3 regions of the Metapseudomonas cellulosilytica genome follow, and region 1 is predicted to be linked to each of the others. Evidence: predicted binding sites of a transcription regulator. Region 1 holds the regulator's gene; each other region holds the start of a gene.
What was found. Region 1 encodes FliA, which starts transcription of late flagellar genes. Its sites were predicted from a motif close to CTAAAGTTTNNNNNNNNNNNGCCGNTAA; they were not measured.

Region 2: the regulator FliA is predicted to act here: its motif matches at 2,107-2,134, upstream of motA (flagellar motor stator protein MotA).
Region 3: the regulator FliA is predicted to act here: its motif matches at 3,283-3,310, upstream of ACFW0H_RS07285 (methyl-accepting chemotaxis protein).

Annotation. Positions count from the first base shown of each region.
Region 1 covers NZ_JBHZGN010000006.1:75,701-83,158, forward strand. Annotated here, with positions in the region: gene flhF (flagellar biosynthesis protein FlhF) at 1-1,024, shown strand, start outside; gene fleN (flagellar synthesis regulator FleN) at 1,103-1,936, shown strand; gene fliA (RNA polymerase sigma factor FliA) at 1,933-2,679, shown strand; gene ACFW0H_RS09525 (chemotaxis response regulator CheY) at 2,763-3,137, shown strand; gene ACFW0H_RS09530 (protein phosphatase CheZ) at 3,157-3,945, shown strand; gene ACFW0H_RS09535 (chemotaxis protein CheA) at 3,957-6,173, shown strand; gene ACFW0H_RS09540 (protein-glutamate methylesterase/protein-glutamine glutaminase) at 6,217-7,314, shown strand; gene ACFW0H_RS09545 (flagellar motor protein) at 7,331-7,458, shown strand, end outside.
Region 2 covers NZ_JBHZGN010000005.1:175,225-182,682, forward strand. Annotated here, with positions in the region: gene rhdA (thiosulfate sulfurtransferase) at 1-502, opposite strand, end outside; gene ACFW0H_RS08405 (HDOD domain-containing protein) at 547-2,070, opposite strand; gene motA (flagellar motor stator protein MotA) at 2,187-3,038, shown strand; gene motB (flagellar motor protein MotB) at 3,049-4,107, shown strand; gene rsgA (small ribosomal subunit biogenesis GTPase RsgA) at 4,232-5,263, opposite strand; gene orn (oligoribonuclease) at 5,359-5,901, shown strand; gene queG (tRNA epoxyqueuosine(34) reductase QueG) at 5,903-6,973, opposite strand; gene ACFW0H_RS08435 (NAD(P)H-hydrate dehydratase) at 7,042-7,458, shown strand, end outside.
Region 3 covers NZ_JBHZGN010000004.1:250,760-258,217, forward strand. Annotated here, with positions in the region: gene ACFW0H_RS07260 (energy transducer TonB) at 1-482, opposite strand, end outside; gene gshB (glutathione synthase) at 570-1,541, opposite strand; gene pilG (twitching motility response regulator PilG) at 1,809-2,216, shown strand; gene pilH (twitching motility response regulator PilH) at 2,262-2,627, shown strand; gene ACFW0H_RS07280 (chemotaxis protein CheW) at 2,683-3,219, shown strand; gene ACFW0H_RS07285 (methyl-accepting chemotaxis protein) at 3,359-5,407, shown strand; gene ACFW0H_RS07290 (protein-glutamate O-methyltransferase) at 5,470-6,330, shown strand; gene ACFW0H_RS07295 (Hpt domain-containing protein) at 6,340-7,458, shown strand, end outside.

The DNA of each region.
Region 1 (7,458 bases):
CCTGGCCGCCGCCCTGAGCCGCCCGCGTCCGGTCGCCCGCCCGGTGGAGCCGGTCAGCGCGCCGCGGCCCGCCCATGTGGACCAGGCTGCCCTCGATGCCATGCGTTTCGAGCTGAGCGGCCTGCGTGAACTGATCGAAGTGCAGCTGGGTTCCATCGCCTGGGGCCAGATGCAGAGCCGCCGTCCGCAGCAGGCCAGCCTCTGGCGCCGCCTGCAGCGCATGGGGCTGCCGGCCGACCTCGGCCGCGCCCTGCTGGACAAGGTGGCCAGCGTCGGCGAGCCGCGCCAGGCCTGGCGCATGCTGCTGGCGCACTTGGCCCAAGCCATCCGCACGCCCGCGCAGGAACCGCTGGAAGAGGGCGGGGTGATCGCCCTGGTCGGCCCGGCCGGCATGGGCAAGACCACCACCCTGGCCAAGCTGGCCGCCCGCTACGTGCTCAAATACGGCGCCCAGAGCGTCGCCCTGGTGAGCATGGACAGCTTCCGCATCGGCGCCCAGGAACAGCTCAAGACCCTCGGCCGCATCCTCAATGTGCCGGTGACCCTGGTGGACCCGGGCCAGTCCCTGACCCAGGCGCTTGCGCCACTGGCGCGCAAGCGCGTGGTACTGGTCGACACCGCCGGCCTGCCGGCCAATGATCCGGCCCTGGCCATGCAGCTCGAAGCCCTGGCCAGCCGGACCATCAATGCGAAGAATTACCTGGTGATGGCCGCCACCAGCCAGAGCCAGGTGCTCAAGGCGGCCTATCACAGTTACAAGCGTTGCGGCCTGGTCGGCTGCATCATTACCAAGGCGGACGAAGCGGCCAGCCTGGGCGAGGTTCTGGGGCTGGCTATCGGCCAGCATCTCCCGGTAGCCTATCTGGCCGACGGGCCGCGAATTCCGGATGATCTGCAAGTTCCCCGCAGCCACCAGCTGGTAAGCCGTGCGGTCAGCCTCCAGGCGCCGGAAGACCCGAGCGAGGACGCCATGGCCGAGCTGTTCGCCGGTCTCTACCAGAATCCGGCGCGTCGCGCGGGTTGATGAATTCATTGCGCCGCCCTGGATTGGGCGGCACCAGACAGCCAAGTGGCCCAGTCGATCTGAGACAAGGTATTTGAAATGGGAAGTATGCATCCCGTACAGGTGATCGCGGTGACCGGCGGCAAGGGTGGCGTCGGCAAGACCAATGTGTCGGTGAATCTTTCCCTGGCGCTGGCCGATCTCGGTCGCCGCGTCATGTTGCTGGACGCCGACCTGGGACTCGCCAACGTCGATGTCCTGCTCGGCCTCACCGCCAAACGCACCCTGGCCGATGTGATCAATGGCGAATGCGACCTGCGCGACGTGCTGTTGCAGGGGCCGGGGGGCATCCGCATCGTCCCGGCCGCTTCCGGCACCCAGAGCATGGTGCAGCTTTCGCCCATGCAGCACGCCGGCCTGATCCAGGCATTCAGCGAGATCAGCGACAACCTCGATGTGCTGGTGATCGACACCGCCGCCGGCATCGGCGATTCGGTGGTCAGCTTCGTCCGCGCGGCCCAGGAAGTGATAGTGGTGGTCTGCGACGAGCCGACCTCCATCACCGACGCCTACGCGTTGATCAAGCTGCTGAACCGCGACTACGGCATGAGCCGCTTCCGCGTCCTGGCCAACATGGCCCACAGCCCCCAGGAAGGACGCAACCTCTTCGCCAAGCTGACCAAGGTCACCGACCGCTTCCTCGACGTCGCGCTGCAATACGTTGGCGCCGTGCCCTACGACGAGTCGGTGCGCAAGGCGGTGCAGAAGCAGCGTGCGGTGTATGAAGCCTTCCCGCGCTCGAAGTGCTCGCTGGCCTTCAAGGCCATCGCGCAGAAGGTCGACAGCTGGCCGCTGCCGGCCAATCCGCGGGGCCACCTGGAGTTCTTCGTCGAGCGGCTGGTCAAGCAGCCGTCCGCGGAAAACCCCGTATGACACCCGCATCCGGACTGCGCATGTACGGCAAGGCTCAGGCAAGGGACTCGCAGCATCAGCTGATCGAGCGCTATGCCCCCCTGGTCAAGCGCATCGCCTACCACTTGCTGGCGCGTCTGCCGGCCAGCGTGCAGGTGGAAGACCTGATGCAGTCCGGGATGATCGGCTTGCTCGAAGCCTCGAAGAAATACGACGGCGGCAAGGGCGCCAGCTTCGAAACCTATGCCGGCATCCGCATCCGCGGCGCCATGCTCGACGAGGTGCGCAAGGGCGACTGGGCACCGCGTTCGGTGCACCGCAACACCCGCATGGTGAGCGATGCGATCCGCGTCATCGAAGCGCGTACCGGTCGCGACGCTAAAGATCAGGAGGTTGCTGCCGAACTTGGATTGAGTCTCGAAGACTACTACGGCATCCTGAGCGACACCTTGGGCAGCCGCCTGTTCAGCTTCGACGACCTGTTGCAGGACGGCGAGCATGGCGGGGTGCACGAGGACGCCGGAGTCACCCAACTTTCGCCCTCCAACGAGCTGGAAGAAGAGCGCTTCCAGGCCGCGCTGGCCGACGCCATCGCGAACCTGCCGGAGCGCGAGCGCCTGGTGCTGGCGCTGTACTACGACGAAGAATTGAACCTGAAGGAAATCGGTGAAGTGCTGGGGGTCAGCGAATCGCGAGTCAGCCAATTGCATAGCCAGTGCGCCGCACGCCTGCGTGCGCGGCTCGGCGAATGGCGCGCGCGCTGAATGGCACACCGCTTCCAGATTTGAACGGCGCACCCGGCAAGAGGGGCGTTTGAGACTGTACGGAGGTCGACTTGGACAAGAATATGAAAATCCTCATCGTTGACGATTTCTCGACGATGAGACGCATCATCAAGAACCTCTTGCGCGACTTGGGTTTCACCAATACCGCCGAAGCCGACGACGGCACCACGGCGCTGCCGATGCTGCACAGCGGCAATTTCGACTTCCTCGTGACCGACTGGAACATGCCCGGCATGACCGGGATCGACCTGCTGCGCACCGTCCGTGCCGACGAGCGCCTGAAGCACCTGCCGGTCCTGATGGTGACCGCCGAAGCCAAGCGCGACCAGATCATCGAGGCGGCCCAGGCCGGTGTGAACGGCTATGTGGTCAAGCCTTTCACTGCCCAGGTGCTGAAAGAAAAAATCGAGAAGATCTTCGAGCGGGTCAACGGCTGATGCCAGCCGCGAGGGCACCATGGAGCAGAACGAAACCCTGCTGGGAGACTTCGAGTCGACCCTGAAAGTCCGTGCGCGGGAACTGGTGGAAAGCCTGGAAAGAGGCAACTTCACCGACGCCGTGCAACTCATCCACGAACTCAATCACGTCCGTGATCGCGGCCTCTACCAGGAAGTCGGCAAGCTCACACGCGAACTGCATAACGCCATCGTCAATTTCCAGATCGACCCGCACCTGCCCCACGCCCAGGAAATGTCGCAGATCGCCGACGCGACCGACCGCCTGGGCTATGTGGTGCAGATGACCGAGAAGGCCGCCAACCGCACCATGGACCTGGTGGAAGAGAGCGCGCCCTTGCTGGGCGGGCTGGGCGACGAGGCCCGGCAGCTGGGCGAGGAGTGGGGCCGCTTCATGCGCCGGGAAATCGGCGCGGACGGTTTCCGCGAGCTGGCCCGGCGCATCGAGCAGTTCCTCGCGCGCAGCCAGCGCGACAGCGATACGTTGTCCGCCAGGCTCAACGACATCCTGCTGGCCCAGGACTACCAGGACCTCACCGGCCAGGTGATCAAGCGCGTGACCCAACTGGTCACCGAGGTGGAGAGCAACCTGGTCAAGCTGGTGCTGATGGCCAGCCAGGTGGATCGCTACGCCGGCATCGAGCACGACCACGCCCTGCTGCGCGCCGAGCTGGAACAACAAAAAAATCCTTCCAGGGGTGAAGGTCCGCAGATCCATGCCGATAAACGGGAAGACGTGGTGTCCGGCCAGGACGACGTCGACGATCTGCTATCCAGCCTTGGTTTCTAGGGAGCGCTCAAATGAGCTTCGACGCCGATGAAGAAATCCTCCAGGACTTCCTGGTAGAGGCCGGCGAGATTCTGGAGCAACTGTCCGAGCAGCTGGTCGAGCTGGAAAGCCGCCCGGACGACATGGACCTGCTCAACGCGATCTTCCGTGGTTTCCATACCGTGAAAGGCGGTGCCGGCTTCCTCCAGCTCAATGCCCTGGTGGAGTGCTGCCACATCGCCGAGAACGTCTTCGACATCCTGCGCAAGGGCGAACGCCGCGTGGATGCCGAGCTGATGGACGTGGTGCTGCAGGCCCTGGACACGGTCAACGAGATGTTCAGCGAGGTGCGTGAGCGGAGCGAACCGACACCCGCCACCCCCGCGCTGCTGGCCGCGTTGTCGCGCCTGGCTGAGCCGGGCGGCAGCGAGCCCGCGGCTGCCATCGCCGTGGTGCCGGCAGCGCCGCAAGCCACCGCGGACATCACCGACAGCGAGTTCGAGCAACTGCTGGAGGCCCTGGGCGACAACGTCGGCGGCAGCGCCGAGCCCACTGCCGTGGCGGCCGATGAAATCACCGACGACGAGTTCGAAGCGCTCCTCGACCAGCTCCACGGCAAGGGCAAGTTCGCCGGTGCCGTGGAGCCGGCAACCGCGGTCGCCGCCCATGCATCGACTACTGCCCATGCATCGACCGCCGCCCTGGCGACTGCCGGTGCGGGCGACGAGATCAGCGACGACGAGTTCGAGGACCTGCTCGACCAATTGCACGGCAAGGGCAAGTTCGGTGGTGCCGTGGAAGCGACCGCTGCGCCGGTGGCACCTGCCGCACCTGTCGCGCCAGCGGCCGGCAGCGGCGACAACATCACCGACGACGAATTCGAAGCGCTCCTCGATCAACTGCACGGCAAGGGCAAGTTCATCGGCGCCACCGAAGAACCGGTCGCCGTAGCCGCACCGGCTGCCAGCCGCCCGGCTCCGGTCGCTGCGCCCAAGCCCGCCGCCAAGGCCGAGCCGGCGCCGCGCCAGGCCGCCGCGCCGGCCTCGGGCAATGCTGCCGCCGGCCCCGCCGTGGCCAACGAAACGGAAACCACGGTACGGGTGGATACCGCGCGCCTGGACGAGATCATGAACATGGTCGGCGAACTGGTGCTGGTGCGTAACCGCCTGGTGCGCCTGGGCGCCAACAGCGGCGACGAGGCCATGGCCAAGGCGGTGTCCAACCTCGATGTGGTCACCGCGGACCTGCAGACGGCCGTGATGAAGACCCGCATGCAGCCGATCAAGAAGGTCTTCGGCCGCTTCCCGCGCCTGGTCCGCGACCTGGCGCGCAACCTGAAGAAGGAAATCAACCTCGAGCTGGTGGGCGAGGAGACCGACCTGGACAAGAACCTGGTCGAGGCCCTGGCCGACCCGCTGGTGCACCTGGTGCGCAACGCCGTCGACCACGGTATCGAATCCCCCGAGGAGCGCGAGGCCGCCGGCAAGCCGCGCACCGGCCGGGTGGTGCTCTCCGCCGAACAGGAAGGCGACCACATCCTGCTGATGATCACCGACGACGGCAAGGGCATGGACGCGGCCGTGCTGCGCGCCAAGGCGGTGGAGAAAGGGCTGCTGGACAGGGACGCCGCCGAGCGCCTCACCGAACTGGAGTGCTACAACCTGATCTTCGCCCCGGGCTTCTCGACCAAGACCGAGATTTCCGACGTGTCCGGCCGCGGCGTCGGCATGGACGTGGTGAAGACCAAGATCTCCCAGCTCAACGGCACGGTGAACGTGTACTCGCAGAAGGGCGCGGGCTCGAAGATCGTCATCAAGGTCCCGCTGACCCTGGCGATCATGCCGACTCTGATGGTGATGCTGGGCAACCAGGCGTTCGCCTTCCCGCTGGTCAACGTCAACGAGATCTTCCACCTCGACCTGTCGCGCACCAACGTGGTGGATGGCCAGGAGGTGGTGATCGTCCGCGACAAGGCGCTGCCGCTGTTCTACCTCAAGCGCTGGCTGGTGCGTGACGCTGCGGTGGAGGAGCAGGGCGAGGGGCACGTGGTGATCCTCTCCGTGGGCACCCAGCGCATCGGCTTCGTGGTCGACCAGCTGGTGGGCCAGGAGGAGGTGGTGATCAAGCCCCTGGGCAAGATGCTCCAGGGCACGCCGGGCATGTCCGGCGCCACCATCACCGGCGACGGCCGTATCGCGTTGATCCTCGACGTGCCGAGCATGCTCAAGCATTACGCGCGCCGTGGCTGATCCGGGCGGCCGGGAATGGCCGCCCGCAAGGAGTTTCATTCATATGGCAGTCAAGGTTCTGGTGGTGGACGATTCCGGGTTCTTCCGCCGCCGTGTCTCGGAAATCCTTTCTTCCGACCCCAATATCCAGGTGGTGGGCACCGCCACCAATGGCCGCGAGGCCATCGACCAGGCGCTGGCGCTCAAGCCGGACGTCATCACCATGGACTACGAGATGCCGATGATGGACGGCATCACCGCGGTGCGGCACATCATGCAGCGCTGCCCGACCCCGGTGCTGATGTTCTCCTCGCTCACCCACGAGGGCGCCCGCGTCACCCTCGACGCCCTGGATGCAGGCGCGGTGGATTTCCTGCCGAAGAACTTCGAGGACATTTCGCGTACCCCCGAGAAGGTCAAGCAGCTGCTCTGCGAGAAAGTCCACAGCATCGCCCGCAGCAACCGCCGCTACAGCAGTTTCGGCGCCTCGCCGCAGCCGTCGCCCGCCGCCAGCCTACCGGCGCGGCCGGCAGCGCTGCCGGCGCAGCCGGGCCACACTGCAGCGGCGGCCCCGGCAAGTTCGGCCGCCCCAAAGCGTAAGGCCTACCGGCTGGTGGCCATCGGCACCTCCACCGGTGGGCCGGTCGCCCTGCAACGTGTGCTCACCCAGTTGCCGGCCAACTTCCCGGCGCCGCTAGTGCTGGTCCAGCACATGCCGGCAGCCTTCACCAAGGCCTTCGCCGAGCGCCTGGACAAGCTCTGCCGGATTACCGTCAAGGAAGCCGAGGATGGCGACCAGCTCCGTCCGGGCCTGGCCCTGCTGGCGCCAGGCGGTAAGCAGATGATGGTCGACCCGCGCGGCGTGGTGCGCATCCTGCCGGGCGACGAGCGCCTGAACTACAAGCCCTGCGTCGACATCACCTTCGGCTCGGCGGCCAAGTCCTATAACGACAAGGTCCTGGCGGTGGTGCTCACCGGCATGGGCGCCGATGGCCGCGAAGGCGCGCGCCTGCTCAAGCAGGGCGGCAGCCAGATCTGGGCCCAGGACGAAGCCAGCTGCGTGATCTACGGCATGCCCATGGCGGTGGTGAAGGCCAACCTGGCCGACGCCGTCTACGGCCTGGACGATATCGGCCGGCACCTGGTCGAGGCGTGCATGTGATGGAGAACACCCGGTAATGGATGTACTGAGCCTCATCGGGGTAATCCTGGCCCTCGTCGCCATCATCGGCGGCAACTACCTCGAAGGCGGCCACGCCGCGGCCCTGCTCAACGGGCCGGCGGCGCTCATCGTCCTGGGCGGCAC
Region 2 (7,458 bases), on a different contig from region 1:
CGTCCCAGATCGCCAGGTCGGCGGCGCCGAGGCGGCCCTGCAGGTATTCGCGGGTGGCGGTGGGCTCGTCGTGCAAGGTCAGGCTGAGCGGGCCGCCGACTGGGGCGGGCACGGCGTCGCTGGTTTCCCGGCCTTCGGCCAGCCAGGCATGCAGGCCGCCGTTCAGGTAGTGGTAACGGTGGTGGCCGATCACATCCAGCAGCCAGATGAAGCGTCCGGCCCAGCCGCCGCCTTCATCGTCGTAGACCACGTAGGTGGCATCGCTGCGGTGGCCGAGCTCACCGAACAGTGCTTCCAGGTCGGCCTTGGCCGGCAGCAGGCCCGGCGCCGGTGGCTGGCCGAGTTGGGTGCGCTTCGGATCGACGAAGCGGGCACCCGGAACATGGCCGGCGGCGTAGCGGGCGGCGCTGGTGAGATCGACCAGGATCAGCTCGTCATTACCCAGCAGGGGTGCCAGGTCAGCCGGTTCGATCACCAGCGGCAGGTTGGAGAAGGCGGACATGGAAGCCTCCATTCATTGATGGGCAAAGTGGCGGATTGTAGCGCCTAGCGGCCGCGTCTGGCGAAGCTGGCGAGGGCTCGCTCGATGCACTGGGCGGTCTTGGCGAAGGCGCGCAGGCTGAGGTCGGCGAAGGGGGCCCCATCCTGGTCGGCAACCACCAGCATGGCCACGCGGCCATTCACGGCCAGGGAGCGCAGCAATAGGTGGTCGCCCGGGAACAGGCTCTTCAGCTGGCCCGGCAGCAGGGCCGAGAACTGCGCCATGTTGTCCGGGCCCAGGCGCAATTGCGCGGGCTGGCTGAGCAGGCGGCGCAGCACCTGGCTCTGCGTGGGATCGAGTTGCAGCCCGTTGGCCTCCCTGGGCAGGCCGGCCTGTTGCTGGGCGAGCAGGCGGCTGTGATCGCGGTCAGCCAGCAACAGCAGTACCCGACGCATGCCGCCGCTCTGCAGCGCGTCGCGAGCGCAGGCGCTGAGCTGCACCACATTGGCGAAAGGACTGGGGGCGCGGATCAATTCGGCGCAGTGGCGGCGCCAGTCTTCCAGGGCTGCGGAAGTGGGCGCCGGTGCGGCGACAGGCTCGCGGCGCAGGCGATGCTGGCTCCAGGGCCAGAGCAGCGCCTGCGCCGGGTGCCAGAGGTCGCCCCGGGCATGCAGGCGTCCGCTCTGTGCGGCCTGCTGGTGCACCAGTTGCTGCAGTTCGTCCAGCGGCACTTTCATGAACAGGCCGGCCAGGCGTTGCCAGCGCAGGCTGTGACCGCCGCTCCAGCCCGCGTGGGCGGAAATCGCCAGGCCATTGGCCAGCAGGACCGTGTTGCCCGGCTGGGTCAGCCAGCGGCTCAGGCTCGGGTTGGCGTCCAGTCGCTGCTGCTGGTGCAGCGGATGTTCGTTGTCGCGGGCGATGTGCAGGGCCTTGACCAGGAGGCGGCGGTCATCGTTCAGCAGGCGGTAGCCCTGGATGATCCAGTCGGGCAGCTTCCAGTGTTCCGCCAGCGCCTGGCAAAGCCGCAGCAGGGGTACGCCGAGCAGCTCGCGTTCCACTTTGGCGACCGGCTCGCCTTCGCCCAGGACGCGTTTCTCCCAGATCGCGAACAACTCCGGGTGACTGGCCAGCAGCGGCCAGAGTGGCGAAAGGAACAGCAGGCTGCACCAGTGGATTTCCTGCCAGAGACGCGCCAGGCGGACGGCGAACAGGCCATTGGCCTGCTGGGCGGCGTGCTGGCCGATCAGCTGCAACTGGCGCAGGGCGTGGGGAATCTCGTGTTCGGCGACGGCGGGCAGGCGATTGAGCAGGATTTCCGCGCGCTTCAGGCCCAGGCGGCTTAGGGCGACTTCCAGGCTGTCCGCCGGGCTGCTCAACAGGTTGCCGGCAGCGTTGGCCTCCCGCAGCAGGCTGAGGGCGAGGGCGGGGCTGTCCTGGGTCAGGTCGGCGATCTCGCGCAGAGAGCGGCGGCTGTCGCCCAGGGCGCGACGGACCCGCTCATGGGCGGTGGCGGGCACGGGCAGGCGCACCCCATCGAGGTGCTTGATCCAGCCGTCGAGGCTACGTGGCATGGGCTTTGCGGTTGACATAGAGGGGCCGCCAATCTGGCTTTTCGCCTTAACAGGCTATAGTCTGGCGCATATTTTCCGATAATTAGAAGGGGCTCTTTCATAACCCTTTCTACTGACTCCCCAATCTTCCTCCTATGGCAAAAATCCTCGGCATCATCGTCGTATTCGCCAGCGTGCTCGGCGGATACCTCCTCTCGCACGGCAAACTCGCCGCGCTGATCCAGCCTTTCGAAGTCATGATCATCGGCGGTGCCGCGCTGGGGGCCTTCCTCCAGGCCAACCCCGGCAGCACCACGATGGTCGTGTTCAAGAAGTCGCTGAAGATGTTCGGCACGCGCTTCAACCACGGTTTCTACCTGGACGTGCTGCGCCTGCTCTACGAGATCCTCAACAAGAGCCGCCGGGAAGGGATGATGGCCATCGAGGCCGATATCGAGGACGCCGCCGCCAGCCCGATCTTCAGCAAGTACCCCTCGATCCTCAAGGACGAGCGGATGACCGCCTATATCTGCGACTACCTGCGCATCATGTCCTCCGGCAACATGGCTCCCCACGAGTTGGAAGGCCTGTTCGACATGGAGCTGGCCAGCCTGAAGGAAGAGCTGGAACACCCGTCCCACGCGGTCAACCGCATCGCTGACGGACTGCCGGGCTTCGGCATCGTCGCCGCGGTGCTGGGCATCGTGGTCACCATGGCCATGCTCGGCGAGGCCGAACAGGCTGCCCTGGGCCAGCACGTGGGCGCGGCGCTGGTGGGGACATTCCTCGGTATCCTCGCGGCCTATGGCTTCTTCGGCCCCCTGGCGGTTTCCCTGGAGCACGATGCCCGCGAGGAGCTGAACGTGTTCGAGGCCATCAAGGCCTGCCTGGTGGCATCGGCGTCCGGGATGCCGCCGTCCCTGGCGGTGGAGTTCGGCCGCAAGACGCTGTTCCCGGCGCACCGCCCGAGCTTCAGCGAACTGGAGCAGGCCGTACGCGGCAGCTGAAGGCTGAACCATGGAGAACAACCAGCCGATCATCGTCAAGCGCGTCAAGCGCTACGCCGCTGGCCATCACGGTGGCGCCTGGAAGATCGCCTTCGCGGACTTCGCCACGGCGATGATGGCGTTTTTCCTGGTGCTCTGGCTGATGTCATCGGCCACGCCGGAGCAGAAGAAGGCCATCTCCGGCTACTTCAAGGACCCCATCGGTTTCACCGAAAGCGCCAGCCCCTACGTCATCGACCTCGGCGGCACGCCGACGCCGGCGCCCGACCGCACCCTCAATCCGGAATTGAAGGATGCCCCCGACTCCCAGGAGGCGGCGGTGGATACGTCGGACAACCAGCAGGTGGACGCCAGCCAGGTGGAAACCCTGGCCGAACAGATCGAGCGGGAACGCCTGGAACTGCTGTTGCAGGAGCTGCAGAACAAGGTCGAAGAGAACCCCGAGCTGCGCAAGTTCAAGGACCAGATCCTCTTCGAGATCACCCAGGACGGCCTGCGCATCCAGATCATGGACGCTGCCAACCGGCCCATGTTCGACCTCGGCAGCGCACGCCTGCAGCCCTATTTCGAGGACATCCTGCTGATCCTCGCCGAGACCATCAAGGCAGTGCCGAACAAGATCAGCATCAGCGGCCATACCGACGCCAAGCCCTACGCTGGCGACGGTGAATTCGGCAACTGGGAGTTGTCCGCCGGGCGTGCCAACTCTGCGCGCCGCGCCCTGATCGCCGGTGGTTATCCGGAACAACAGGTGGCGCGGGTGGTGGGCTATGCCTCGTCGGCCCTGTTCGATCGCAACGACCCCTTCAACCCGGTCAACCGCCGTATCGACATTATCGTCCTGACCAAGAAGGCCCAGCGCGCCATCGAAGGCGAGCAGGGCGAGGGCGACAAGCCCGCCGCTCCCGAGCAGCCCCAGTCGCCGGCGCCTGCTGCCGCGCCCCAGGCTCCCGCAGGCGCGTCGTCGGCTCCCGCGCAACCGCGTGAGCTGCGGCAGAAGCTCAACATCTTCGAAGACGGGGTGCTGAAGATGGACGAACCCAAGGGGCAGTACCCCCAGCGTCAATAAAAAGGCCACGCAATGCGTGGCCTTTCTGTTCCATGGGGGTAGGGTGCGCCGCGCGCACCAGCAACTCCGCGCAGAGTTTCCGGTGCGCGCAGCGCACCCTAGGTGGAGTCGTCCCCTGCCTTCTTCAATACTCGTCCTGCGGCAGGCTGGCGAGGATATGCCGGTAGCTGGCCATGCGCTGCGGGTGCACGCGGCCGTCTTCCAGGGCCTTGAGCAGCGCGCAGCCAGGCTCGCGGTCGTGCTTGCAGTCGCGGAAGCGGCAGGTGCCGAGCAGTTCGTTGAATTCGATGAAGCCCGCCTCGACGTCGTCGCGGCTGACATGGCCCAGGCCGAATTCGCGAATGCCGGGGGAGTCGATCAGCTCGCCGCCGCCGGGAAAGTGGAACAGCCGCGCCGTGGTGGTGGTGTGGGTGCCCTTGCCGGTGAGTTCGGAAAGGGCGCCGACCCGGGTGTCGACGCCCGGCAGCAGGCTGTTGACCAGGGACGACTTGCCCACCCCGGACTGGCCGACGAACACGCTGATGTGTCCGTCGAGCCGCGCCATCAGGTCCTCCATGCCACCGCCCTGGCGCGCCGAGACTTCCAGCAAGGGGTAGCCCAGCTGGCGGTAGATGCCGAGCAAATCGTCGAGCACGGCGCTGTTCTGGTCGTCCACCAGGTCGGCCTTGTTCAACAGCAGCAGCGGGTGGATGCCGGCGTGCTCGGCGGCCACCAGGTAGCGGTCGATCAGGTTGGCATGGGGTTCGGGCAGGGGCGCGAAGACGATGACGATCTGGTCGACGTTGGCCGCCACCGGCTTGAGCACCCCGCGCATGTCCGGGCGGCACAGCTCCGAGCTGCGCGGTAGCTGGGCGACGATCACGCCGCTGCCCTGGTTGCCGGCACGCCAGACCACGCGGTCGCCAGTGACCAGTGGCGGCAGGTTGGCGCGCAAGTGGCAGCGCATCACCTCGCCGGCGTGCTCGCCGTCCAGAGCCTCCACCTCGACCTGGACGCCGAAGTGGGCGATCACCAGGCCGGTCTGCTCGGGGCCGAGGTCGCCGCCTTCGAGTTCATCGAGGGCGCGGGATTCCCGCTTGGCCGCGCGCGCCGCGCGCTCTTCCTGGATCTTCTCGATGCGCCAGCTCTGCCGGCGGGTCAGTTGGCGTTTGGCCATGTTGGGTCCGCTTGGAAAAAACCGCGCGAGTTTAGCACGCAGCCCGCAGCAGCAGGCTCTAAGCTAGAATGCGTGCCCCGCCCTGGAGACACGACATGCAGAATGCCTTGAACCTGATCTGGATCGACCTGGAAATGACCGGCCTGAACCCGGACACGGACGTCATCATCGAGATGGCCACCATCGTCACCGACAGCGAACTCAACGTGCTCGCCGAGGGGCCGGTCATCGCCATCCATCAGAGCGACGAGGTGCTCGCCGGCATGGACGAGTGGAATACCCGGCAGCACGGCCAGAGCGGCCTGACCCAGCGGGTGCGCGAGAGCCGCATCGGTACTGCCGAGGCCGAGGCGCAGACCCTGGCGTTCCTCGAACAGTGGGTGCCCAAGGGCAAGTCGCCGATCTGCGGCAACAGCATCTGCCAGGACCGCCGCTTCCTCTATCGCCAGATGCCGCAGCTGGAAGCCTACTTCCACTACCGCAACCTGGATGTCTCCACCCTCAAGGAACTGGCCGCGCGCTGGGCGCCGGCGGTGCGCGACGGGGTGAAGAAGAGCAGCAGCCACCTGGCCATGGACGATATCCGCGATTCCATCGCCGAGCTGCGGCACTATCGTGAGCACTTCATCAAGGTTTGAATCAGCCCGCGCTTGCCCCGTGGCGGGCAAGCGCCCACTGCACATGCTCGCGCACCAGCGCCGATGGGTGCTCGCGGCGCAGGCGCAGGGCCTCCAGCACCGGGATGGTCGACGGCGCATTGCCCAGGCCGATTGCCAGGTTGCGCAGCCAGCGCTCGTAGCCGGCCCGGCGCAGGGGCGAGCCTTCGGTGCGGCTGAGGAACTCCTCTTCGCTCCAGCGGAACAGTTCGGCCAGCTCGGCGTTGTCCAGGCCGTGGCGCGGATGGAAGTCGCCTTCACCCGTTGCGCGGGCGAAGCGGTTCCAGGGGCAGACCATCTGGCAGTCGTCACATCCGAACACGCGGTTGCCGATCAGCGGCCGCAGCTCTTCAGGAATGCTGCCCTTGTACTCGATGGTCAGGTAGGAGATGCAGCGCCGCGCATCCAGCTGATAGGGGGAGACGAAAGCGGCGGTCGGGCAGATATCCAGGCAGGCCGAGCAGCGCCCACAATGTTCGCTGCCATGGGGCTCGTCCACCGGTAGCGGGGCGTCGACGAACAGCTCGCCCAGGAAGAAGTAGCTGCCGGCCTTGCGATTGAGCACCAGGGTGTTCTTGCCGATCCAGCCCAGGCCCGCCTGCTCGGCGATGGCTTTCTCCAGTACCGGCGCGCTGTCGACGAAGGCACGGTAGCTGAAGGGGCCGATGGCCTTTTCGATACGCTCGGCCAGGTGCTGCAGGCGCTTGCGGATCAGCTTGTGGTAGTCGCGGCCCAGGGCATAGCGCGAGACATAGGCCTTTTCCGGCTGGCCGAGGACCTTGGCCATGCGGGTATCGCCAGGCAGGTAATCCATGCGCAGGGAAATCACCCGCAGGGTGCCGGGCACCAGCTCGTCCGGGTGTGAGCGCTTGCTGCCATGGGCGGCCATGTAGTCCATCTCGCCCTGGTAGCCGGCCTCCAGCCAGCGTTGCAGATGGGCTTCGTGCTCACCGAGCTCGACGCCGGTGATGCCCACCTGCTGGAAACCCAGTTCGCGGCCCCAGTCCTTGATGGATTGTGCGAGCGTGGCGAGATCTTGCGTGGAAAGGGTCATGCTGGGGCGGGAAACCGGTGCGGAGGTGGATATAATTCTGCCAGACCTTGCAGCCGTAACCGAATCCGATGCTTCCTTCTCGCGACGACCTGCCTCTCTCCCTCCATTCCGCCGCCCAGGTGCGCGACCTCGACGCCCGCCTGATCGCCGCCGGCACTCCGGGCTTCGATTTGATGCAACGCGCCGCCCATGCGGCCTGGCGCGCCTTGCGCCGGCGCTGGCCGGAAGCGGGCAGCCTTTGTGTCCTGGCCGGGCGTGGCAACAACGCCGGCGACGGCTACCTGGTGGCGGCCCTGGCCCAGCGTGCCGGCTGGCGGGTGAAGGTGCTGGCGGTTGGCGCGGCCGATGCGTTGATCGGGGATGCGGCTCTGGCCCGGGACGAAGCCATCGCTGCCGGCGTCGCCATCCAGCCCTGGAGCGAATGTGCCGCCCTCGACGGCGTGGTGGTGGATGCCCTGCTCGGCACTGGACTGTCGGGCGCGGTG
Region 3 (7,458 bases), on a different contig from region 1:
TCGCTGGAGAGCTGCGAGCTGTCGAATGTGGGCGCCGGCGCGGCCTGGGGCTGCGGCTTGGTCTGCTCGCGCTTGACCGTGGTCTTCTGCGGCTGCGGGCTCTTGGTGGCCACGGCGGCCTTGGGCGCTTCCTTCTTCGGTGCCTGGGGCGGTGCCGCGGGCGGGGTGGCCTTGCGGATTTCCTTGTCCTGGAAGGGCGCCTTCTCGGTGGTCTTGGGCTTGGCCTTGTGCTCCAGGGTGCCACTGCCCTGCTGGTTGGCCTGGGCGAGGAAGTCGGCCTTCTTCGGGGCCTCTTCGCTCTTGAAGGTGGCCAGGGTGATTTCCAGGGTCTTGCTGATCTGCTGCGGGTCGCCAAAGGTGAAGCCGACGCCGAGGATCAGGGCGACGTGCAGCACGGCGGCGAGAAACAGGGTAAAGCCCAGCCGGTCCGCCGGGCGGACGCCGGCGGACTGTTGGGCGGAGGTAATAACGGCTGCGTTCATCGCCAGTCAGCTTGATTCAGATAGCCGCGCAGTCTGCCCAAGTCGAGCTGAGCGCTGCAAGCGACAAGCGCCAAGCTGTTAGCTGCGTCAAGCTTGGCGCTTGCGACCCGAGGCTTGCAGCTTCCCGTCGATGGCATCCATCAGCCGCTCGCCGATGCGGGTGTCGTACGCCTTGTCGATCTCGCGGATGCAGGTGGGGCTGGTGACGTTGATCTCGGTGAGGTGGTCGCCGATCACGTCCAGGCCGACGAACAGCAGGCCTTTTTCCCGCAGGGTCGGACCGACGGTGGCGGCGATCTCGCGGTCGCGGTCGGAGAGCGGCTGGGCCACGCCGCGGCCGCCGGCGGCCAGGTTGCCGCGGGTCTCGCCCTCGGCGGGGATGCGTGCCAGGCAGTAAGGCACCGGCTCGCCGTCGATCATCAGGATGCGCTTGTCGCCGTCCTTGATCGCCGGCAGATAGCGCTGCGCCATGATCTGGTGGCGGCCATGGCCGGTGAGGGTCTCGAGGATCACCGAGAGGTTGGGGTCGCCCACGCGATGGCGGAAGATCGACGAACCGCCCATGCCATCAAGGGGTTTGAGAATGATGTCACGCTGCTCTTCGGCAAACTCGCGCAGAATGTCGGCGCGGCGACTGACAATGGTCGGCGGCGCCAGTTGGGGAAACAGGGTGGCGAAGAACTTCTCGTTGCAGTCGCGCAGGCTCTGCGGGCGGTTGACCACCAGCACGCCGGCCCGTTCGGCCTGTTCCAGCAGGTAGGTGGAGTAGACGTACTCGTTGTCGAAGGGCGGGTCCTTGCGCATCAGGATCACGTCCAGTTCGGCCAGCGGGGTGTCCGCCTCGGCTTCCAGCTCGAACCAGTGCTCCGGGTCGAGGAACACCTTCAGGGGGCGCATGCGCGCGAAAGCTTCACCGTTTTTCTGGTATAGGTCCTGCTGCTCCATGTAGAACAACGACCAGCCGCGCTCCTGGGCGGCCAGCAGCATGGCCAGGGAGCTGTCCTTCTTGAAGGAGATTTGCGCAATGGGGTCCATGACGATCCCGAGGCGAACGCTCATGGGGGGTCTCCGCAACAGGTTGCAAGGGGCGCGCCGAAGCCGGCGGGCCGGTTGGATGAGGCGCTCAGGGTGGCGCCGGCATTGACCGCGGTCAAGGAAAAAACCTTCCCCTGGATGGGAAGGATCGCAGATGCGGGGGCCGTGTAGCTTGCGTCTGGAGACTGTGCTAAAAAGGCCCGACGATTGGGTCGCAGCCCGTCGGTTGCAGGGCCTCAGGCATGTATATAAAGCAGAATAACGACTCACCGAGGCGATGGTAGGGCGAACATGGAACAGCATTCCGAGGGTTTGAAGGTCATGGTGATCGACGATTCGAAAACGATTCGTCGTACCGCCGAGACTCTGCTCAAGAAGGTGGGGTGCGAGGTCATCACCGCAGTCGATGGTTTCGATGCCCTGGCCAAGATCGCCGATTCCCACCCGAACATCATTTTCGTCGACATCATGATGCCGCGCCTGGACGGTTATCAGACCTGCGCCCTGATCAAGAACAACAGCGCTTTCAAGTCCACCCCGGTGATCATGCTGTCCTCCAAGGACGGCCTGTTCGACAAGGCCAAGGGTCGCATCGTCGGTTCCGACCAGTACCTCACCAAGCCCTTCAGCAAGGAAGAGCTGCTCGGCGCGATCAAGACTCACGTCCCCGATTTCACCCCGGTGGAGCAAGCCTCCTGAAGTCCGGCCTGAAGGCCGGTGAAGCCTTTCCGTATGGGGAACACCATGGCTCGTATTCTGATTGTTGATGACTCGCCGACCGAGATGTACAAGCTGACCGCGATGCTCGAGAAGCACGGTCACCAGGTACTCAAGGCGGAGAATGGCGCCGATGGCGTGGCACTGGCCCGACAGGAGAAGCCGGACGCCGTGCTGATGGATATCGTGATGCCGGGCCTGAACGGCTTCCAGGCGACCCGTCAGCTGACCAAGGACGCCGATACCAGCCATATCCCGGTGATCATCGTCACCACCAAGGATCAGGAAACCGACAAGGTCTGGGGCAAGCGCCAGGGCGCCAAGGACTACCTGACCAAGCCGATCGAAGAAGACACCCTGATCAAGACCCTGAACACGGTACTGGCCGGCTGATGCCAGGCCGGTCCCCGACCCGATAATTATTAGAAACAGGCCAAGGCCGGTCGTCATGTCGGATTCGCAGACCCCCTTCCAGCTCCTCCAGGCGATCGACCAGCGCTGTCGCGCGTTGGCCGCGGGCCTGCCTGCGCAACAAGAGGTGGTGCAGAGCTGGAGCGGCATCGGTTTCCGCATGGGCGAACGCCTGTTCGTGGCGCCCATGGGCGAGGTCAGCGAAGTGCTGCACGAGCCGCGCTACACCTTGCTGCCGGGGGTGAAAACCTGGGTCAAGGGCGTCGCCAACGTGCGCGGCCGCCTGTTGCCGATCATGGACCTGTGCGGTTTCTTCGGTAGCGAACTCTCGCCCCTGCGCAAGCAGCGCCGGGTACTGGTGGTGGACCACCAGGAGATCTTCGCCGGGCTCATCGTCGACGAAGTCTTCGGCATGCAGCATTTCCTGGTCGATGCCTTCAGCGAGGAACTGCCCCCGCTGGAGGCCAGTATCCAGCCCTTCATCCACGGCGTGTTCAATCGCGAACAGCCCTGGCTGGTGTTCAGCCCGCATGCGCTGGCGCAGCACCAGGCGTTCATCGAGGTGGCGGTCTAGATTCGACGCGGGGCGCCTGGCGCTCCGCGGTGGTTGCCGGGACGCAGTTTCCGGCGCCGCAGCTTCAAGGTTGGGCCGGCTTTGCCGGCCCTTTGGCGTTACATGGGAACAAGTGGTTGGTCCAGGCGGGGGCCCGATAATGAAAAGACTGAACTCAGGCAATCTGTTTTCCGGGGTGCGCAGCACGTCGCTGATCGCCGGACTCTTCGTGGTCCTGATCGTCGCCATCGTGCTGCTGTTCGCGAACTTCGCGTACCTCAACACCCAGGCGAACTACGACAAGGAATACATCAGCCACGCCGGCGAGCTGCGCGTGCTCTCCCAGCGTATCGCCAAGAACTCCAGCGAGGCCGCGGCGGGCAAGGCAGAGGCCTTCGCCCTGCTGAAGGACGCGCGTAACGACTTCGAGCAACGCTGGAACTTCCTCGTCAAGGGCGACGCTTCCACCGGCCTGCCTGCCGCACCCGCTGCCGTGAAAGCCGAGATGGACCCCGTGCAGAAGGACTGGGACAGCCTGCGCAAGAACGCCGACGCCATCCTTGCCAGCGAGCAGACCGTGCTCTCCCTGCACCAGGTGGCCGCCACCCTGGCCGAAACCATTCCGCAGCTGCAGGTCGAGTACGAGGAAGTGGTGGACATCCTCCTCGAAAGCGGCGCGCCCGCCAGCCAGGTTTCCGTGGCCCAGCGCCAGTCGCTGCTGGCCGAACGTATCCTCGGTTCGGTGAACAAGGTGCTGGCCGGTGACGAAGACTCGGTCCAGGCCGCCGACATGTTCGGCCGCGACGCCAGCCTGTTCGGTCGCGTACTGGGCGCCATGCGCGAAGGCAACGCGGCGATGGAGATCACCAAGGTCACCAATACCGAGGCCCTGGAGCGCCTGCAGGAGATCGCCGAGCTCTTCGAATTCGTTTCCGGCTCGGTGGACGAGATCCTCGAGACCTCGCCCGAACTCTTCCAGGTCCGTGAGTCCGCCAACACCATCTTCACCGGTTCCCAGACCCTGCTGGACAAGGCTTCCGCGCTGACCAGCGGCTTCGAGAACCTGGCTTCCAGCCGTGACCTGAACAGCTTCGCCGGCTACGTGCTGGGCGTGCTGGCCCTGGGCTCGATCATCCTCATCGGCCTGGTCATGGTGCAGAGCACCCGCAGCCGGCTGGCCGAGACCGCCGCGAAGAACGAACGCAACCAGGCGGCGATCCTGCGTCTGCTCGACGAGATCGCCGACCTCGCCGACGGTGACCTGACCGTGGCCGCGACCGTGACCGAGGACTTCACCGGCGCCATCGCGGACTCCATCAACTACTCCATCGACCAGCTCCGCGAACTGGTGGAAACCATCAACCTGACCGCCGTGCAGGTGGCCGCCGCCGCCCAGGAAACCCAGGCCACCGCCATGCACCTGGCCGAGGCTTCCGAGCACCAGGCCCAGGAAATCGCCGGCGCCTCCGCCGCGATCAACGAAATGGCCGTGTCCATTGACCAGGTATCGGCGAACGCCTCCGAATCCTCGGCGGTAGCGGAACGTTCCGTAGCCATCGCCAACAAGGGCAACGAAGTGGTGCACAACACCATCACCGGCATGGATAACATCCGCGAGCAGATCCAGGACACCTCGAAGCGGATCAAGCGCCTCGGTGAATCGTCCCAGGAGATCGGTGACATCGTGAGCCTGATCAACGACATCGCCGACCAGACCAACATCCTCGCCCTGAACGCCGCGATCCAGGCCTCCATGGCCGGTGACGCGGGCCGCGGCTTCGCCGTGGTAGCGGACGAGGTACAGCGCCTCGCGGAACGTTCCTCCGCCGCGACCAAGCAGATCGAGGCGCTGGTGAAGACCATTCAGACCGACACCAACGAAGCGGTGATCTCCATGGAGCAGACCACCTCCGAAGTGGTCCGCGGTGCGCGCCTGGCCCAGGACGCCGGTGTGGCCCTGGAGGAGATCGAGAAGGTATCCAAGACCCTGGCGGCGCTGATCCAGAACATCTCCAACGCCGCTCGTCAGCAAGCCTCCTCGGCTGGCCACATCTCCAACACCATGAACGTGATCCAGGAGATCACCTCGCAGACGTCCGCCGGTACCACCGCTACCGCGAAGAGCATCGGCAACCTGGCGAAGATGGCCAGCGAGATGCGCAAGTCGGTTTCCGGCTTCAAGCTGCCGGAAGCCCAGGACATAGCCTGACCACGGGAGGCGCCGCGGTCTGAGGCCGCGGCACGACGGCCATGAATCAAGGGCACGACAGCATGCAGCCAGGCGGCGTCTGGGCCTTGAAACCCCTGGCCGACATGACGACAGCGGAGTTCCACGACTGGCAGAAGCTGCTCGAGGAGCGCACCGGCGTGGTGGTCACTGACCAGCGCCGCTCCTTTCTCCAGACCAACCTGAGCGCGCGCATGCGCGAGCTGGGGGTGGCGGACTATGCCAGCTATTACCGCCAGGTGACCGACGGGCCGCGCGGTGCGGTGGAGTGGTCCACCCTGCTGGACCGCCTGACCGTGCAGGAGACCCGCTTCTTCCGGCACCCGGCATCCTTCGAGCTGCTCGCCGGCTATCTGCGCGGGCGCGTCGAAGCCGGCCTGGAGCGTCCGCTGGAAGTCTGGAGCGTGGGGTGCTCCAGCGGCGAGGAACCCTATTCACTGGCCATGTTGGCGGCCGAGGCACTTCGCGGGACTGAACGACCGGACTACTTCGGCGTGACCGGCACCGACATCAGCCTCAGCGCCCTGGCCAAGGCCCGCGAGGGGCGCTATGCGCCCCGGCGCCTGGAACAGCTGGAAACGAAGCTCGCCGAGCGCTATTTCCAGGCCCAGGACGATGGCCGTTACAAGGTAGTGCCGAGCCTGGCCGCACGGGTGTGCTGTGCAAGGCTCAATGTGCTGGAACTGGCCAAGGCGCCAATGTCCGGCATGGACGTAATTTTCTGTCAGAACCTGTTGATCTACTTCCGCCGCTGGCGCCGCCGGGAAATCCTCAATCGCCTGGCCGAGCGCCTGGCGCCGGGGGGCCTGATGGTGCTGGGCGTGGGCGAAGTGATGGGTTGGCAGCACCCGGACCTCGAGCCGGTGCCCAATGAACTGGTTCTGGCATTCACCCGGAAGGGATAGCAGACGGCTATGACTGATCGGCACGACTACGTCGCCCTCGAGTGGGTCAAGGGCGAGATCGCGGAAACCCTGAAGCAGGCGCGGCAGGCCCTGGAGGCCTTCGTCGAGAACCCGCAGGACCCTACGCGCATGCGTTTCTGCCTGACCTATATCCATCAGGTCCAGGGCACGTTGCAGATGGTCGAGTTCTACGGCGCTGCCCTGCTCGCCGAGGAAATGGAGCGTCTGGCCCAGGCCCTGATGGAGGGGCGCGCGACCAATCGCGGCGAGGCCCTGGAAGTGCTGATGCAGGCCATCCTGCAGCTGCCGCCTTACCTCGACCGCATCCAGAGCGCCCGCCGCGACCTGCCGATGGTGCTGCTGCCGCTGCTCAACGACCTGCGCGCCGCTCGTGGCGACAACCTGCTGTCGGAAACCAGCCTGTTCGCGCCGGACCTTTCCGTCGTGATGCCGGCGCTGTCCAGGGACACCCTGGCGCGCATGCGCACCGCCGAACTGCCGGTGTTGCTGCGCAAGCTGCGGCAGATGCTGCAGGCCGCCCTGGTGGGAGTGATCCGCAACCAGGACCTGGCCACCAACCTCGGTTACATGGCGCGGGTTTTCGCCCGCCTCGAATCCCTCTGTCAGGACGCGCCGCTCGGACCGCTCTGGCAGATTGCCTCGGGCCTGGTGGAAGGCCTGGCCAACGGCAGCGTGGTCAACGGTTCCACCGTGCGCAACCTGCTGCGCGAGGTGGACCACGAACTCAAGCGCCTGCTGGAGCAGGGCGCCGACGGCTTCAACCAGGCGGCCCCGGAAGAGCTGGTGAAGAACCTGCTGTTCTACATCGCCAAGGCACCGGCCCAGTCGCCGCGCATTCGCGCGCTCAAGGAGCGCTATCGCCTCGACGATGCCCTGCCGGACACCTCGGTGGTGGACGAGGAGCGGGCCCGCCTCGCCGGCCCCGACCGCGACGCCATGCGCTCGGTGGTCACCGCCCTCTGCGAAGAGCTGGTGCGGGTCAAGGACAGCCTTGACCTCTTCGTGCGCAGCGACCGCAGCGGCGTCACCGAACTGGATTCCCTGCTGCCGCCGCTCAAACAGATCGCCGACACCCTGGCGGTGCTCGGTTTCGGCCAGCCGCGCAAG